One region of the Methylobacterium sp. WCS2018Hpa-22 genome, then DNA from elsewhere that is predicted to be linked to it. Evidence: riboswitches for the same ligand, from Rfam matches in the RefSeq annotation. Region 1 holds a riboswitch; the other holds the start of a gene.
What was found. Region 1 has a riboswitch for cobalamin ahead of RQI43_RS02345 (TonB-dependent siderophore receptor). Riboswitches for the same ligand answer to the same signal wherever they lie in the genome.
Positions count from the first base shown of each region.

Region 2: linked by a shared signal. The riboswitch ahead of RQI43_RS03505 (CbtB-domain containing protein) and the one ahead of RQI43_RS02345 (TonB-dependent siderophore receptor) in region 1 are both predicted to bind cobalamin.

Region 1 covers NZ_JAVTJA010000001.1:496,103-504,935, forward strand. The annotation lists gene RQI43_RS02335 (SDR family oxidoreductase) at 1-508, opposite strand, end outside; gene RQI43_RS02340 (GlxA family transcriptional regulator) at 628-1,602, shown strand; cobalamin riboswitch at 1,912-2,122, shown strand; gene RQI43_RS02345 (TonB-dependent siderophore receptor) at 2,305-4,467, shown strand; gene RQI43_RS02350 (ABC transporter ATP-binding protein) at 4,467-5,210, shown strand; gene RQI43_RS02355 (DUF3526 domain-containing protein) at 5,207-6,601, shown strand; gene RQI43_RS02360 (ABC transporter permease subunit) at 6,598-8,085, shown strand; gene RQI43_RS02365 (hypothetical protein) at 8,082-8,390, shown strand; gene RQI43_RS02370 (heparan-alpha-glucosaminide N-acetyltransferase domain-containing protein) at 8,387-8,833, shown strand, end outside.
Region 2 covers NZ_JAVTJA010000002.1:212,035-220,867, forward strand. The annotation lists gene cobD (threonine-phosphate decarboxylase CobD) at 1-181, opposite strand, end outside; gene cbiB (adenosylcobinamide-phosphate synthase CbiB) at 233-1,234, shown strand; gene RQI43_RS03470 (DUF3616 domain-containing protein) at 1,293-2,336, shown strand; gene RQI43_RS03475 (cobyric acid synthase) at 2,619-4,079, opposite strand; gene RQI43_RS03480 (hypothetical protein) at 4,137-4,859, opposite strand; gene RQI43_RS03485 (RusA family crossover junction endodeoxyribonuclease) at 4,951-5,364, shown strand; gene RQI43_RS03490 (hypothetical protein) at 5,361-6,011, shown strand; gene cobO (cob(I)yrinic acid a,c-diamide adenosyltransferase) at 6,025-6,645, opposite strand; gene cobU (bifunctional adenosylcobinamide kinase/adenosylcobinamide-phosphate guanylyltransferase) at 6,642-7,154, opposite strand; cobalamin riboswitch at 7,261-7,455, shown strand; gene RQI43_RS03505 (CbtB-domain containing protein) at 7,509-7,685, shown strand; gene RQI43_RS03510 (CbtA family protein) at 7,716-8,510, shown strand; gene RQI43_RS03515 (DUF1636 domain-containing protein) at 8,503-8,833, shown strand, end outside.

The DNA.
Region 1 (8,833 bases):
TGCGCAGTGATTGACTGAAGGCGAGGACGAAGGACTTCGTGCCGCCATAAACGCCGTTGAGTGCCTCCGGGCCAATGGCGACGATCGAGGCGATGTTGATGATCGTGCCGTTGCCGCGCGCTGTGAAACGTGGGACGGCCGCGTAAGTCAGGCGCGTCGGGGCAGTGACGTTGATCGCGATCATCTGCTCCATGTCGTCCACCGAGGCGGACGCCAAGGGCGCGGCGCTGCCGAAGCCGGCATTGTTGACCAGATGGGTGATGCTGGCCTCGGTCTTCAGGATCGCTTCGACTTCGCGGAGCCCCTCAGCGCCCGCCAGATCGGCCGCGACGACTCGGACCGTAATGCCATGGCGACCCGACAGTGTCTCGGCGACGGCATCGAGCCTCGCCCTGTTGCGTGCCACTAGGATGAGATTGTGGCCGCGCGCAGCGAAGCGGTCGGCGTAGACTGCACCAATGCCTGAGGAGGCCCCGGTGATGAGCACGGTTCCCAGCTTGTTACTCATGGTCGTGGTCCTTCGACATGCGCCGCTGGCTGTTTGCGACGGCACGACACTACGGCTGGACGGCGATGTCTGAAATGACGTAAAAGCGTCAATTCAGGACATGAGCGGTGGTGGTTTCGATGCCAGAGGTCGGCTTCATTCTTGAGGACGGGTTCCAAGTTATGGGACTGGCCGCGCTATCGGCCTTCGAGTTCACCAACGTGGAACTCGGATACGAAGCCTACCGCCTGACAGTTATGTCTGAGCAGGGTGGAACGATCCGGTCGTCGCTGGGCATCCGGATCGAGACAGTTCCGCTCACCCTCGTGCCGGACACCTTGATGGTCGTCGGCGAGCTGCTTCCCCGCCCCCTCACGCTTGCCCTGCGCAGCTATATCGCTGAGGCGGGCCAGACGTCCCGACGCGTCGCAGGACTATGCACGGGGGCATTCGCCCTGGCCGAGGCGGGATTGCTCGACGGCCGTACCGCGACCACGCACTGGGCCCATGCCCGGGACTTGCAGGCTCGGTTTCCTCGCGTCCGCGTCGACGACGACCGCATCTTCGTCTCCGATGGACACATCTGGACATCCGCCGGGATGAGCGCGGCCATCGACCTGACCCTCGCCCTGATCGAAGACGATCACGGCGCGGACCTGTCGCGGATGGTGGCGCGCAAGCTCGTCGTCTACCACCGCCGCCCGGGCGGCCAGTCCCAGTTCTCCGCGCTCTTAGAACTGCAGCCCCGCTCCGACCGCGTCCGCCGCGCGCTCGTATACGCCCGAGAGCATCTGGCCAATCCGCTGACTGTCGAGGAGCTCGCTGACGCCGCGAGTGTAAGTCCCCGCCAATTCAGCCGGATCTTTCGCGAGGAGACCGGACAGTCCCCGGCCAAGGCCGTAGAGCGCCTTCGCCTAGAGGCCGCGCAACGTATGCTCGAAGACGGACGCCATGCGTTGGATGTCGTTGCCCGTGACACCGGCTTTACCGATCGCAATCGGTTGCGGCGGGCTTTCCTGCGCATGTTCGGTCAAACGCCGCAGAGCTTGCGTCGCGGCACGCGCGTCATAGAGCCGTCCGAAACACGCTTACAGGTAACAAAGACAACGGAATGAGCGGCCGAGTTAGGTTGACACCTGCCAGCCCGCTCTACGACCGGGTTGGGTGGAATGCGGTCCGACTGCTTTCGACCAGAAGACGTCCATAAGCGCTTATCGTGGAGGCCATCGAGCATCGGCCGATTGCGCCACTAGGCGCAGGCTGCATAACCTTTCACCCCCGATGGATCAGAGCCTCCGCACCTGAAAAGAGCGGACTGTCCCAATCCATCTGGCGACGGACAACGGTCCGGGACCAGACTGATGCAATGTTACAATGTTGCGAGAAAATGACGCCCCCTCGATTGACTATGCGGCGGCGCCCGGCGAATGTCTGACCGTCAAGGTTCCTGCGGGTCGTCGGCTCGCGGGCTAAGAGGGAATTCGGGGTGCTCGCAGGAGCGCTTCCGAAGCTGCCCCCGCAACTGTTAGCGGTGAGCCCTCACCGTCCATGGTCACTGGTGCGACGTACTGGGAAGGCCGAGGCGAGGGCGACGACCCGCGAGCCAGGAGACCTGCCTTGCACAACGATACGTCTCTCGGGCGGGGTGTCCCGGCGGAGCGCATGAGCGGGCTTGGCTACTGACGCAGCCGGTCCCGCGAGGGCACCCGCTCGGCCGTCGCTCGACAACCTTGAGCGCACCGGTGCCCCTTCGTCCCAACCTGGCGACCTCGAAGGTTGCGATCCTGACCCTGCCCGTTCCGGCCAAGCGTCGTCGGATGTCGAGGCGTCGAGGATCGCACTACGCGCTTGCCGCAATCCTTTCGGCGGGCGCGCCTGCACTGGAGGCCCGGGCGCAGGAGGCCGTCACGCTGGAGGAACTCTCCGTGGAGGCTACTGGCGGGAGCGCTCCAGTGGTCGCTGGTGCTGGCCCCTCCCCGGGGATAGGCCTGATCGGTCCGACCCCGGGCTACCGGGCCGACCGGGCGGTGAGCAGCACGAAGACCGACACGCCCCAGCGCGACGTGCCCCAGATCGTCACCGTTGCGCCGCGCGAGGTCATCACAGATCTCGCCGCCACCCGCGTCGACCGGGTCTTCAACTATACGCCCGGCGTCGCCCAGCAGAACAATTTTGGCGGCCTGACGGTGTTCAGCTACGCCATCCGTGGCACGACTACCTCGGAACTCTACCGTAACGGCTTCCCGATCAACCGAGGCTCGCCGCCGCCGCCTGACACCCAGAACGTCGAGCGCATCGAGGTGCTCAAGGGCCCCGGTGGCGGCCTGTTTGGGCGCAGTGACCCAGGTGGCCTCGTCAACTTCGTCACCAAACAGCCGACCGCTGAGCGCTTCGTCGAGATGGGCGGTCTCTGGGGTTCTTTCGAGCAGTTCCGCGACACGGTCGATGCCGGTGGCGCGCTCAACGAGGACGGCACGCTGCTCTACCGATTTAACTTTGCGGGCGGACGCCAGAACAGCTTTCGCGATTTTGTCGACAGCGACCGGCTCCTCGTCGCTCCCGTCGTGAGCTGGCAGGTCACGCCGGACACGAAAATCACCGTCGAGACCGAGTTCCTGCGCAATCGCGTCGTGGTCGACCGGGGTGTGATTGCGATCAACCGCCAACTCGGCTTCCTGCCGATTTCCCGCTTCCTCGGCGAGCCGGGGCAGAGCACGTATCAGAGCTCGGACACGATGCAGGTGCGGGTCGAGCATCGCTTCAACGCCGATTGGCAGATGCGCCTCGCCACCCACTTCAACACCGGCTCGCTGGTCGGGGAATCGGCGGAGGTCCGTGGCCTCGCCGCGGACAATCGCACCGTCCTGCGCGACCGGAACTTCCGCGATTACCGCTGGGATACCGCCATCGGTCAGGCCGAGGTGGTGGGGCGCTTCGCCACCGGTGATCTCGGTCATACCCTGCTTCTCGGCTTCGAGCGGGAGAGCACGGATAGCCGCGTGGTCTATGATCGCTCGAACTTCCGCCAGAGCCCCTACAGCCTCGACATTTACGATCCCCGCTACGGCCAGGCCCTGCCGCCGCTCACGATCCGGCGCAACAACTTGGAACGAGTCACCAACACCGCCCTCTATGTCCAGGACCAGATCGCGCTCAGCCCCGAGTGGAAGGCGCTCCTCGGGGCCCGGTTCGATTTCTTCGAGCAATCTTTTCGCGAGCGAACGAACTCGACCCAGTCAGAGCAATCGCGGGTGGCGGCCACGCCGCGTGCCGGGCTCGTCTACCAGCCCCTGCCTGAGCTTTCGCTCTACACCAATGTCGGCACCAGCTTCCGGCCCAATATCGGCCCCGATGCCTTCGCGGTGGCCCGCGCGGAGCCGTTCGAGCCCGAGACTGGCATCGGCTACGAGGTGGGTGCCAAGCTCGATCTGTTCGGAGGCGCCCTCGGCCTGACGGCGGCGGCCTTCCGCATCGAGCGGCAGAACGTGCTGACGGCCGACCCCAACAACAGCGGCTTCTCGCTGGCGGCGGGCGGCGTGCGCAGCCAGGGCTTCGAACTCACGGCCGCAGGCCAGATCACCCCCGAGATCAAGATCCTGGCGGGCTACGTCTACGCCGACGCAGTGGTGACCAAGGATAACGTGCTGCCGGTGGGCGCACCGCTGATCAACATCCCGCGCCACTCGGGCAGCCTGCTCGCTGTGCACGAGGTCCAGGCCGGCCCCTGGAAGGGCCTCGGCCTGGGCGGCGGCGTGCGCGGGGTTGGCGAACGCGCCGGGGACGCATCGGGCTCGGGCTTCTCTCTGCCGGCCTACATCGCTGTCGATGCGCTGGCCTATTACCGCTACGAGAACATGCGCTTCGGCCTTAACGTCGAGAACATCTTCGACACCACTTACTATGAGAGTTCGAACAGCGTGTTCCGGGTCTATCCCGGCGCGCCCCGGCGCTTCACCGGCACGATCTCGGTGCGGTTCTGATGACTGAGGTCACGACCCATTCGGGCGACTTCGTCCTGGAGATCCGGGGGGCGGGCAAGCGTTTCGGCGAACGCCAAGCCCTCGATGGCCTCGACCTGTCGCTCCGTCCCGGGGAGGTCTTCGCCCTGCTCGGGCCGAACGGGGCTGGCAAGACCACAACGGTCAACCTGATCCTCGGCTTCCTAAAGGCGGATGCCGGCACGGTCCGGGTCTGCGGTGTCGATGCCGGCGCCGACCCGGTCGGCGCGCGCCGGCACGTGGCCTACATCCCCGAACAGGTGGCGCTCTATCCCGGCCTCTCCGGGGTGGAGAACCTGCGCTACTTCACGACCCTGGCCGGCCTCGATCTGACGAAAGCGAACGCACGCATGCTCCTCGCGGAGGCCGGCCTCGCCGAGCCTGCCCTCGCCCGTCCCGCCGGCTCCTATTCCAAGGGCATGCGCCAGAAGGTCGGCATCGCGGTGGCACTCGCGCGCCGTGCCCGGCTCCTCCTCCTCGACGAACCGACCTCGGGCCTTGATCCGAGCGCGGCGGCGGACTTCTCCACAACGGTCCGGGCGGCGGCGGATCGTGGCACCGCCATCCTGATGGCGACCCACGATCTCTACAGGGTGCGCGAGATGGCTGGCCGCGTCGGTGTCCTTAGCCGTGGCTGTATCGTTGAGGAGATCGACCCCCGGACTCTCGACCATGTCAGCCTGGAGCGGCTCTACATCGAGCGGCTGGCGGGGAGCGCGGCGTGAGGCAGCTCGCGGCCGAACTCGCGCGCACCGCCCGCGATGCGCGCCTTCGCTGGATCGGTGCCGTCCTCGTCCTGCTCCTCACGGTCGCGGGCCTCGGCGCCTGGCGGGATTCTATGCGCTATGCTGGTGAGGTCGCTCAGGTCGCGGCCGCCGAGCGCGCGCGCTGGCTCGGCCAGGATACCAAGAACCCGCATTCGGCCGACCATTTCGGCCTTTGGGTGTTCCGCCCCTCGGCACCGCTCGCCGTGCTCGATCCCGGTACCGAGCCCTACACGGGCCGGATGGTGCGGGTCGAGGCGCACGTTTTCAACGACGCGGTCTATCGCGCCATCCAGGATGCCGGACCGCTCGCGCGATCCGGCCTCGGCAGCGTCGCCGATATCGTCCAACTCGTGGTGCCGCTCGCCGCCATCCTGCTCGGCTTCTCCGCCTTCGCCGCCGACCGCGAGCGCGGCACGCTGCGTCTCGCGCTCGGCAACGGCGTCCCGCCGGGCCGGCTCTTCGCGACCCGGTTCGCGGCGCTCTTCGCCGCGCTGGCGCTCGTGGCAGGGCTTCCGCTCCTCGGGATCGGCGCGCTCGCAGTGGTGAGCGAGGAGGGTGCCGGCTGGCAGGCCGTTCCGCGACTGCTCACCTGGGTAGCGGCGCAGCTGACCTATGCCACCGTATTTCTGCTGCTCGCGATGCTCGTCTCGCTCGTCGCACGTACGGCCCGGGGCGCGCTTGCGGCGGCGCTCGCGGTCTGGGCCGTCCTTTGCGTCGCGGCCCCCCGCCTCGCAATCGTCGGTGTCGACGCGGTCATGCCCGCCCTGTCCTACCGCGAGGTCCGGACGCGGATCGAGTCCGGTTTTCGGGCGCATCGCACCGCCGAGGCGAACGATGTCCGTACGCGCGAGGTGCTCGCCCGCTATAGCGTGAGCGACCCCGACGAACTGCCCGTGGACCTGCGCGGCCTGATGATGTCGGAGAACGAGAACTACAACTTCACGGTCTACGACCGTGAGCTCGGCGCGTTCTTCGACAGCCTCGCGACCCAGGAAAGGGCGTTGGCCTGGGCTGGCCTGCTGTCGCCGCGGGTCGCCCTGCAGGCCCTCTCGCAGACGCTCGCCGGCACCGATTTCGCCCAACACGCCCACTTCGTCTGGGCGGCGGAGGCCTATCGGCGCCGAATCTCCGAACGCATGAACGCCGAGATCCGCGACCATCCCCAGCGCGGCGGGACCACCCTCGTCGCCGGACCGGATCTCTGGGGGGAGATCCCGCCTTTCGTCCACCGGCCATTGCCGTTCGCCACCACGCTGGCCAACGCACGCGTTCCGGCCTTCGTCCTCGCCCTGTGGCTCGGTCTGCTTGCGCTCCTGTGCCGTCCCCTTGTCCGGAGGCTGAAGCCGTGAGAACCGTCCGGTTTCCCGTCCTGCTCGGCGCCGAACTGCGCCTGATCCTGCGCGAGCGCCTGACCTGGGCGATCCTCGCCGCCCTCCTCGTGGCTCTCTGCCTAGCGGCGTGGACGGGCGCAGGGCGCGTCTCCATGGAGCGAGCCGCCCTCTTGCAGGCCGCCGCCAACACCGACCGGGTCGTGCGGGACGCCAAGGCCGCCCATGAGCGTTATGGCAAGCCCTCGCCAATCAAAGTGAACTACTGGCAGGACCCCACCTACGCCTTCGGCTACATGACCTACTTCATGGCCGCCTACGCGGTGAAGCCGCCGACGCCGCTCGCCGTATTCGCGGCCGGTCAATCCGACGTGCAACCCGCGATCATGCGGGCCAGCTTCGGCTTCAGCACGGTCTTCGACGACACCGCCTACGAACCCAGCTCGACCGCCCGGCTCAGGCTCGGCCCCTTCGATCTTGCCTTCGCGCTGGTCTACCTCGTACCTCTCGCCGTCATCGCACTCGCCGGCACACGGCTCTCCTCCGAGCACGACAACGGCATCCTGCGCATGATCGCGTCGCAGCCCGTCGGGCCGCGTCGCGTGGCGAGCGCGAAGTTCGGGGCCGTGGCGCTGGTCGCCATCACAGCTGTGCTCGGTGGAACGGCGCTGGCGCTCATCGTATCGGGCGGTCTCGGAGAGCTCGGCGGTTGGGAGGGTACGCTGGCCCTCCTTGCGGCCACCCTGGCCGCCTACGTCGTCCTCTGGGTGTCGGCCTGCGCCCTGGTGGCCAGCCTGTGGCGCGGGGGCGTCTCCGCCCTCGCGATCCTCGTGCTGGCTTGGGCCATCGTCACTGTCGCCCTGCCGAGCGCTCTCGGGTACGCGGTCGAGGCCCTCGCGCCGACGCCTTCACGGATCGCGGCAATCGATGCGAGCCGGCAGGCACAGGTCCGGTTCTACACCGGTGAGGAAGGCGCTCGGATCACCCTGGCCTGGCTTGCCGGCAAGGTTCCGGATGCCGCGAGTCGGCCGGGGCTGGCGGAGGCGCCCGAGATCAAGCGCCTCGCTCGCGATGCGTTCTACGACGAAGCGCTGGCGAGCTACCGAGATGCCGCGCACGACCATGCCCAGGCTGCGGCGGCCTGGAGCCGGCGGCTGGCAACGCTATCTCCCACGACGGTGCTCGCCCTCGCCCTTGAGATGGCGGCGGGAACCGACGCGGAGCGCCATTCCGCCTTCCTGGCGGCGGGCGCCGCGTACCGCCGGGACCTGCGTGCGTTCTTCGAGCCCCGCATCCTCGCCCAGGCACTGGACCCCGCGCCGGTCTGTCCGGGCTGTCCCGCGCGGCTCGATTTTACCGCCTACGATGCCGTGCCGGCATTCGCGCCCTCCGTGCCCCGCGCCGCGGCGGAGCGTCAGGCGATGGTGGCCCTAGGTTGCTTGGTTGCGGGAACCCTGCTCCTCGCCGCGCTGGCTCACCGCCGGTTCGCCGAATGGCCCGCATGATGCGCGCGAACTGGAAGGGTGCAGCCGGGGATGGCAGCCCGGCGGGCCAGCCCGTTGATGCGCCTGCCGCCCACGTCCGGCGCGGGGATGCGGGGCGCGGGGCCTCGTCCGAGCGCGCGCGCCGCTACGTGCTCGACCTCATGCCGATTCTGGAATCGATTGGCGGAGAGGTCGGGCGGACGCCCCAGTGCCTCGCTCCCGAGCTGACGCGGCGTGGGGTCCGCAAGCCGCGCGGCGGCGCGGTCTGGACACCCGTCGATGTCGGCCGGCTCCTGCACCGGATCGGAACGGAGCGCGTGCGATGAGACCGACAGCCTCCGAGGGAGCCCAGGGTCCGCGGTCCCGCATCGTCTCCATCGACGCCCTGCGCGGCCTCGTCATGCTGCTCATGCTCGTCGATCACGTGCGGGAGTTCGTCTACCTGCACGCCCAGGTCCGCGACCCGATGGATCTGGCCGTGACGCCGCCCGGCCTCGTCCTGACCCGGCTGACCTCGCATCTGTGCGCGCCGGTCTTCATCCTGCTTACCGGCCTCTCGGCCAGCCTCCACGCGCAGAAACACGGCGACCGGTGGGTGACCAGCGTGTTCCTGCTCAAGCGCGGCCTGCTGCTGATCCTCTTTGAGGTGACACTGGTCAGCCTGGCCTGGACCCGCAGCCTCGCGCCGCCGATCCTCTACCTGCAGGTGAACTGGGCCATCGGCCTCAGCATGGTGGCGCTGGCCGCCCTGCTCTGGCTACCGCGTGCT
Region 2 (8,833 bases), on a different contig from region 1:
AAGGAAGCCGCCGGAACGTGCTGGCGTCCAGCGGCGGACAAGGATACGGGACCGGATTGATCCCGGTGGAGAGGTCGATCCAGGGTTGTTCGGCGTGCGGGAACAGCGCCCCGGCGGCGTCGAGATCGCCGCCATGGGCGATGGGCAGAATCCCCCCGCCCGCCTCCTCGCTTCCGCTCATCGGGCCTCCGTCGCGCTCCCGCCCACCAGCCTGGATCCCCTCCGCGAACCGATGACCTGGACCACTGTCTTCCATCCGCCGGATACGCTCGTGGTGTTGGGCCTCGCCCTCGCCATCGAGGCGGCGGCCGGCTATCCGGACCGGCTCTACAGGGCGCTGGGCCATCCTGTCACCTGGATCGGCTGGGTGATCGCCCGGCTCGACCGGTCCCTCAATACGGGCAGCGAGGCGAGACGGCGCGCGGCCGGGATAGTCGGCCTTCTCGCCCTCCTGGCGGTCGTCGGGGCGATATCGATCGGGGCGACGGTGCTGGCCGCCGTGTCCGGTCACCTGTCTGCCCTGATCCTGCTCGGCCTCGTCTGCGCGTCCCTGCCGGCGCAGCGCAGCCTCCACGATCATGTCGGCCGTGTCTCCTCGGCGCTCCGCTCCGAGGGGCTGGCTGGCGGACGGCGCGAAGTCGCGATGATCGTGGGGCGCAACCCGGAGAGCCTCGACGAAGCCGGCATCTGCCGCGCCGCCATCGAGAGCCTATCGGAAAACTTCTCCGACGGGATTGTGGCGCCCGCGTTCTGGATCGGGATCGGCGGCCTGCCGGGGGGGGCGCTCTACAAGGCGATCAACACCGCCGACAGCATGATCGGCCATCGTACGCCCCGCCACGAATCCTATGGCTGGGCCTCGGCCCGCCTCGACGATCTCGTCAACCTCCCGGCCTCTCGGCTCTCGGCGGGGCTGATCACGGCGGCCGCCCTCCTCCATCCCGGCGCCTCCGCGGCCGGTGCGTACCGGGCAATCCGGTGCGATGCGGGCCGGCATCGCTCGCCCAATGCCGGCTGGCCCGAGGCCGCAATGGCGGGCGCGCTCGGCCTGAGGCTGGCGGGGCCGCGTATGTACGGCTCCGAGATCGTCGACGATTCCTGGATGGGCGACGGACGGGCGGAGGCGGGCCCTCATGATGTGGAGCGGGCGCTGGCCCTGTATCGCATCGCCTGCGCGCTGCTTTTCGGATGTGTCGTCCTTGGCGCATCGATACTCAAAGCTGTTTTTCTATAATTCCGATCACCGACATTCGAAGGGGCACCCGGCAATGACACGGACTGGTCTTCTGGCGATGCTTTTCCTTCACGGAGCCGCCGCGCCGGCCTTGGCAGCGGGGGGTGGCCAGCACGACCTCGTGCCCGTCGATCCGCCCTACACGATGACGTCCGGCCTGAAGGGCAAGGACGGCAAGCCCGCCAAGGACATCAGCGGCATCGCCTGCATGCCCCCACGGGAGGGCAAACGCCGCTGCCTCGTGGTCAACGACGAGAATACCGGCGCGCAATTCATCACCATCGACGGGCACACGATCACGCCCGGCGCCGATATAGACCTCGTCGGCGGTGGACCGAGCCCGAACACGCTGGGAACCCCGCCCTCGAAGAACGGATGCTCGGGCGGCGAGGGCAAGTTCGACGATCTCGACGGCGAAGGCGTCGCCTATGCCGCCCCGTATTTCTACGTGGTCGGTTCGCATGGCTGCTCGCGCGGCAAGGCGAAGTTCAAGCTCTCCACCTTCGTGCTGGCGCGCATCAGGGTCGACGCGGCCGGCGAGCCGGTGGGAGCGAGTGCAGTCGAGACCACCTACCGCCTCGGTGACGCCCTCGGCCTGGCAGAGACCGTCAGCGCCTACTACACGCAGGATCTCCAGACCGATGACGGCGACGCTACGCCCAACGGCCTCAATATCGAGGGCGTCGCCGTCGATGGAACACGCCTGTTCGCCGGGCTGCGCGCACCGTCCCATGACGGCAAGACCTTCATCGTCGAGGCGGATGTCGGGGCTCTCTTCGCGCAGGGGCACGAGCCGCTCAAGGCCGCCCCTCAGGTGATCCCCCTCACGGTCGGGCGTGGGGCCGGGATCCGCGATCTCGCCATCCTGCCCGACGGGCGGCTCCTCGTCCTCACCGGGCCGGCTCAGGGGCAGACCGACGTGCCCTACAGCCTGTTCGCGGCCGGGGCCTCCACCAACGCGAAGCTAGAGCCGATCGGCCATCTCACCGGGGCGGAAAAGGGCGCCAAGGCGGAGGGCGTCGCGGTGCTGGGCGACAAGCGCATCCTGGTGATGTTCGACAGCGTCAAGGATGGCGGACCGCTCGAATACAAACTTCCCTGACAGCCTTTGTCGTTCAGGCGGCGTGTGGGGCGACGACCGGCGCGGCGACGCTGCGGCGGACGGCGTCCCGGCACAGGGCGGACACAACCGCGACTATCGAGCTCGCCCCACAGGCGAGTTTGAGCGCGGGCCCAGGCAGCACCACGGTGGGCAGCCAGGAGCTCGGCCCCGTCTCACGAGTGAGGCGCGTCGACCTCCGGCGGCGACGGCGTCTCGGGCTACTTCCTCATGGCTCGTGCCTTGCGCGGGAGCCCGATCGGTCGAGCCTATGTTGGGGAACTGCTAGCGCGCCAAGGCGAACAGTCGGTCGCAATCGACATGCGCCTCGACATGTCGCGCGAGGGCATCGAGGACACGCTCGACTTCGCCTTCGTAGGAATGACCGTCGGAGGCCGCTCCCAGGCGCGCGAGCCAGGCGGCCCGCTGCCGGTCGTCGGCGAAGAGGCCGTGAACGTAGGTGCCGCAGACCCGCCCGTCGCCAGAGACCGCACCGTCCACCCGTCCGTCGGCGAAGCGTAGCAGCGGTGTCACCGTGTCCGCACCGGCCGTGTCGCCCACATGCATCTCGTAGCCGCTGAACGGCAGGTCGTCGGAGAGGCTCCGCCCGCTCACCGCCTCGAGGCGCTTCAGCGGCGTCATCACCGTCTCGACGTCGAGCAGGCCGAGCCCGGCGACGCTGCGCGGCTCGCCCTCGATCCCGTGCGGATCGCTCAACGTCCGGCCCAGCATCTGGTAGCCGCCGCAGAGGCCGAGCACATGGCCGCCCCGGCGCAGATGCGCGCGGATGTCGATGTCCCATCCCTCGCGACGGAGGGCGTCGAGATCGTCGATCGTGGTCTTCGAGCCCGGCAGCAGGACGAGGGCGACGTCGCCCGGAATCGCCTCGCCGGGCCGGACCAGCACGACCTCCACCTCCGGCTCCGCCCGTAGCGGATCGAGGTCGTCGAAATTGGCGATGCGAGGGAGAACCGGCACCGCGACGCGAATGCGCGTCCGGCCGGAGGAGGCGGAACCGGCGAGCCCCAGCGCATCCTCGGCGGGCAGGCGCGCGGCTTCAGGGAAATGCGGCACGAGGCCGAGGGCGGGCCAGCCGGTCGCCGTGGCGACGATCTCCATGCCGTCAGCGAACAGGCTCGGGTCGCCGCGAAACCGGTTGACGAGGAAGCCCACGATCATCGCCGCATCCTCGGGCGCGATCACCGCCTTGGTGCCGACGAGGCTGGCGATGACGCCGCCCCGGTCGATGTCGCCGAGCAGGATCACGGGCGTGTCGGTGGCCCGCGCAAAGCCCATATTAGCGATGTCGCCCCGTCGCAGGTTGACCTCGGAGGCCGAGCCGGCGCCCTCCACGATGACGAGGTCGGCCTGGCCCTTCAGATGATCAAAACTTTCGAGCACGGAGGCCAGGAGACGCGGCTTCCAGGCCTGGTAATCTCGCGCCTTCGCGGTGCCGACCATCCGGCCCTGCACCACCACCTGCGAGCCGGTCTCGCTCTGGGGCTTCAGCAGGACCGGGTTCATGTGGATGGAGGGCGCCACCCCGCAGGCCCGCGCCTGCAGCGCCTGGGCCCGGCCGATCTCGCCGCCATCGGCGGTAACGGCCGCGTTGTTGGACATGTTCTGCGGCTTGAACGGCCGCACGGCGAGGCCGCGCCGCGTGAAGGCGCGGCACAGGCCGGCCACGATCAGCGACTTACCGACATCCGAGCCGGTGCCCTGGATCATGAAGGCGCGGGCGGTCATGCGATCGGGTCTCGTCCGGTGTGCCGAGGGGTGTCGGCGAGCCCTAGCACGACCGCGTCAGGGCCGCGACGGCGGGCCGGCGACGCAGGCGGTATCGAGAGGCCGCGCGGCCCGGCGGAAATCGAGGATGGCGGAGGCGTAGGTCTCGACGACCTCCGAGAACGGCACCCGCTCGGCCGTGAACAGGACGGCCCGATGGCTGAACAGCCGGTCCGGAATCGCGAGCGGCGCGCAGGCGGGATCGGGCGGGGCCGCTTGGTCCCAACCGGGCGGCAGAGGCTGCCAGAGACGGTCCGCCCCGATGGTCTGGCGGGTGGTGCCCAGCGCCTGGACCGCCCTGCCAAAGGGTGTATCGGTCGTCTCCAGCAGGCGGTTCATCTCCGGGTTCAGTCGCTCCGGCACGTACCAATTGTCGGCCTCCGACAGAACGTGATTCCCGCAGGCGAGCCGGACCCGGCGATATTTCAGGACGGTTTCGGGTCCGGCGGCGAGGCGGCGGCGCGTCTCTTCCGAGGCGGGCTTGTCCACATCGCGCAGGAGGGTCGCCGTGAGCCGCGGGTCCGTCGCCATGCCGTGCTCGAAGCACCAGCCTTCGAGGGTCGCGGTGGCGCTGCGGCTCGCCAGGAGCCGCGCATTGAGCCCCTCCATCACCGCCAGCGCCTCGACGCGGGCGAGATAGGTGTCCGGCCAGGATGTGATGGACTCCGCGGAGGCCGCACCGGCACCGGACAGAAGAAGCGTGAGCGGAACGAGGCAGCGTCGGAAGCCGCGACGGAACACAACCCAAGGGAGATTCCGCGATACCCTATACACGTTGATGAAGCCGTGCATAAGTTGCGGGACCGAAGCCCGCGACGCTAGGCGATCTCTCGTGGAGCTCATCTTTCCCATCGAGTTCCTCGTCAGCGGCACACCGGTCTCGTTCCAATCGGCCCGATCGAGTTCCAAATCGCAATGGAAGCAGAAGGTCCGAGCGGCAAGCGACGGCTCCTTGCCCGAGAATCACTTCGCCTGCGAGGGTAAACTCGCCGTGACGCTGTTCTACTTCCCCGTCGGCTCCGTGCAGGGCGATGTGGACAATATCGTCAAACTGGTTCTCGATGCCCTCAACCAGCACATCTACATGGATGATTCTCAGATCGAACGGGTGGTCATCCAGAAGTTCGAACCGCAGCGGGTGTTTTCGTTCACGCAGCCGAGCCCCGTCCTGGCGGCGGCCCTGTCGGCACAGAAGCCGATTCTATACGTAAGGCTCTCGGACGATCCATTCGAGGAACTGGCATGAGCGGCATGGAACCAGAACGGCCGGTCCTCGACCTCATCATCCCGACACTCATGGATGCCGGCTACGAGGTCTATACTCACCCTTCCCGCCAGCTTCTGCCATCCTTCATGGGCGACTACGTTCCCGACGCGATTGCGCTCGGAAAACCCAAGAATCTCGCGATCGAGATCGTGCGGGATGGCTCGCGATCGGGAAGCCAGGAAAGAGTCGCTGACCGGTTCCTCGGTGTCGCCGATTGGGAACTTCGGATCTACTACGCTCGCTCCGGCGGCGGCGTACCCGCCATCGACGGCGTGACGCCCGACATCATTGACCGCACGATCGCGAAGGTCGAGGCTCTCATCGCAGCCGGCCAGATGGAGGCCGCTCTGCTGCTTGGCTGGTCGACCTTCGAAGCCATCGGGCGGGCCTTGATTCCGGACCGCCTGTCGCGATCTCAATCGTCCGCACGGCTGATCGAACAGCTCGCGGGCGAAGGCATCGTAACGCCCGACGAGGCGGATCGGCTTCGCCCCATGGCGAGCCTGCGCAACGCCGTCGCCCACGGGGCCCTGCAGCGAGACCTTGATCCCGCCGCCCTGGAGGATTTCGTCGCTACGCTGAAGCTCGTCCTCCACGAGAATCAGCCGGTCGGCGGCGTGGCCTGACCGCGCCCAGCAGTCAGAACTCGATCCCCTCCTGCGCCTTCACGCCGGCCGAGAAATGGTGCTTCACGCTGCCCATCTCGGTGACGAGGTCGGCGGCCTGGATGAGGGCCGGCTTGGCGTTGCGGCCGGTGACGATGACGTGGAGGTCGGGCCGGCGCGCCCGGAAAGCCGCCACCACGGCGTCGATGGGCAGATAATCGTAGCGCAGGGCGATGTTGAGTTCGTCGAGGAGGACGAGGCGGATGGTCGGGTCGGCCATCAGCTCCTCGGCCTTGGCCCAGGCATGCTCGGCCGCCGCGATGTCGCGGGCCTTGTCCTGCGTCTCCCAGGTGAAGCCCTCGCCGAGCGTATGCCATTCGATCCGGTCGCCGAAAGCCTTCAGCGCGTGCTTCTCGCCCGTATCCCACCCCCCCTTGATGAACTGGACCACGCCAACCCGCCAGCCATGGCCGAGCGCCCGCAGGACGAGGCCGAGCCCGGCCGTGGTCTTGCCCTTGCCAGGGCCGGTATTGACGATGAGCAGGCCCTTCTCGATCGTCTTGGCCGCGACCTCGGCGTCCTGGACGGCCTTGCGCTTCTCCATCTTCTCACGGTGCCGTTCGGCCTCCGGGTCGCTCGTGTCTGAAACGCTCATGCGCTCGCTCCGGGTTGGGGTTTCACGATCATCGGCAGTCCCGCCACCATGAACACCACATGGTCGGCCCGCGCGGCGAGGCGCTGGTGCAGGCGCCCGGCCGCGTCGCGGAAGCGGCGGGCGAGCGCGTTGTCCGGTACGATGCCGAGACCGACCTCGTTGCCAACGAGTACCACTGGCCCCGGCGCGCGACCGCAGGCCTCGATCAGCGCGGCGCTCGCCGCCTCGATATCGGCCTCGGACAGGATCAGGTTGGTAAGCCATAGGGTCAGGCAATCGACCAGCACCGGCCCGTTCGCCGCGGCGACGGCCTCGGCCAGATCGATCGGCACGTCCCGGGTGATCCAATCCGCCGAGCGGCGCGACCGGTGAAGGGCGACGCGCTCCCGCATCTCGTCGTCCCAGGCCTGCGCGGTGGCGAGGTAGAGCCACGGCGCCGGGTGGGCTTCCACGAGGCGCTCCGCGTGCAGACTCTTGCCCGAGCGCGCGCCGCCGAGGACCAGTGTCATTCTTGGAGAAGGCTGCCGCATGGCTCCCTTTAGCGCGAAACCGCCCTGCCCCGTCAAAGCCGGTAAAACGCTTTGGCAGCGCGTTGTCAGCGGTCGCGCGAGCGCGTAGAAGCGAAGTTCGGACGGTGCCCCGGCGACGGGGTGAAAAGGGAATGCGGTGAGGGCTCGCGCCTGAAACCGCAGCTGCCCCCGCAACTGTGAGCGGAGACGGGCCTGCCATCGGCCACCGGAGCGATCCGGGAAGGCGGCAGGACCGGATGACCCGCGAGCCAGGAGACCTGCCTTCCGAAGGGGACATTGTCCTCCCGCTCTATCCTCGAACGCCGCCGGCGGGGCGGCCGGAGACCTGACACGATGACCACGAACACCCTCGCCCTCACCGGCACCCGCAGCAACGAGCGTCTCGGCGCAGTGCTCATGGCCGCTTTCCTCGGCCTCGGGCTCGTCTTCATGGCCGGCTTCGCCCCGGCGATGGCGCTGCACAACGCGGCCCACGATTTCCGGCACGCCCAGAATTTCCCCTGCCACTGACCGCCTAGCGCTCAGCCAGGACCTGATTTCATGATGATCCGACTCGTGTCGGCGGCCCTGGTCGCCGGCTTCCTGGCGGCTGTCGTCGCCACGGGCTTGCAGCTTGCCCTCACCTCGCCGCTGATCATCGCGGCCGAGCGTTACGAGAGCGGCGAAGCCACGGCGCCAGCCGCGCAATGGATGCCGCGCGGCGTCTCCCCGGCCTCCCTCATCGTGCCCGTCCATTCGGGCCACGACCATGGCGGCAAGGACCATGGCGGCAAGACGGACGGTGTCGAAGGCGGCGAGGTCGCTCCGGCCTGGCAGCCCGGCCCCGGCCTTCCCCGGATGGTCTTCACCGCCCTCGCGACCCTGGTCGGCGGCGTCGGCTACGCCCTGTTGCTGGGCGCGGCTCTCATTGCCTGTGGGCGCGAGCCGAGCCCGGAAACCGGCCTGCGATTCGCCATCGCGGGGTTCCTCGCCGTGGCCCTCGCCCCGGCCCTCGGTCTGCCGCCTGAACTGCCCGGCATGGAGGCGGCGCCGCTCGCCGAACGCCAGTTCTGGTGGATCATGACCGCGGCCGCCACCGCCATGGGGCTCTACCTCATCGCGATCCGCCGCTCCTCCATCGCCATCGCTGGAGGGCTCGTGCTTCTCGTCGCGCCGCATCTGGCAGGCGCTCCGGAGACGAGCCACACTGCCTCCGCCCTGCCCCCGGGCTACGCGGCCCAATTCGCCGCTCGGTCGCTCGGCATCGCCTTCGTGTTCTGGGCGGTGATCGGCCTCGCCTTCGGCTGGGCCTGGAACAGCGTCGGGCGCAAGAGCCCGACGACGTCGCATGCCTGACGAGGACATCCAGGCCGGCAGACCGGTCGTACTCTATGTCTGCGCCACCTGCCGCACGGCCGGCGACACATCCGAGCCCCGTGCCGGGGCCCGCCTCGTCTCGGCGCTGCGCGATGCGGTGACGGAAGCCGCCATCGAGGGCATCGCGGTCGAGAGCGTGGAGTGCCTGTCGGTCTGCAAGCGCCCCTGCACGGTCGCCGTGGCGTCGGAGGGCCGCTGGACCTACGTCTACGGCGATCTCGACCCGGTCGAATCCGCCAGAACCATCCTCGCGGGCATCGGCCTGTACGCGGAGACGCCCGACGGCATCGTGCCCTGGAAGG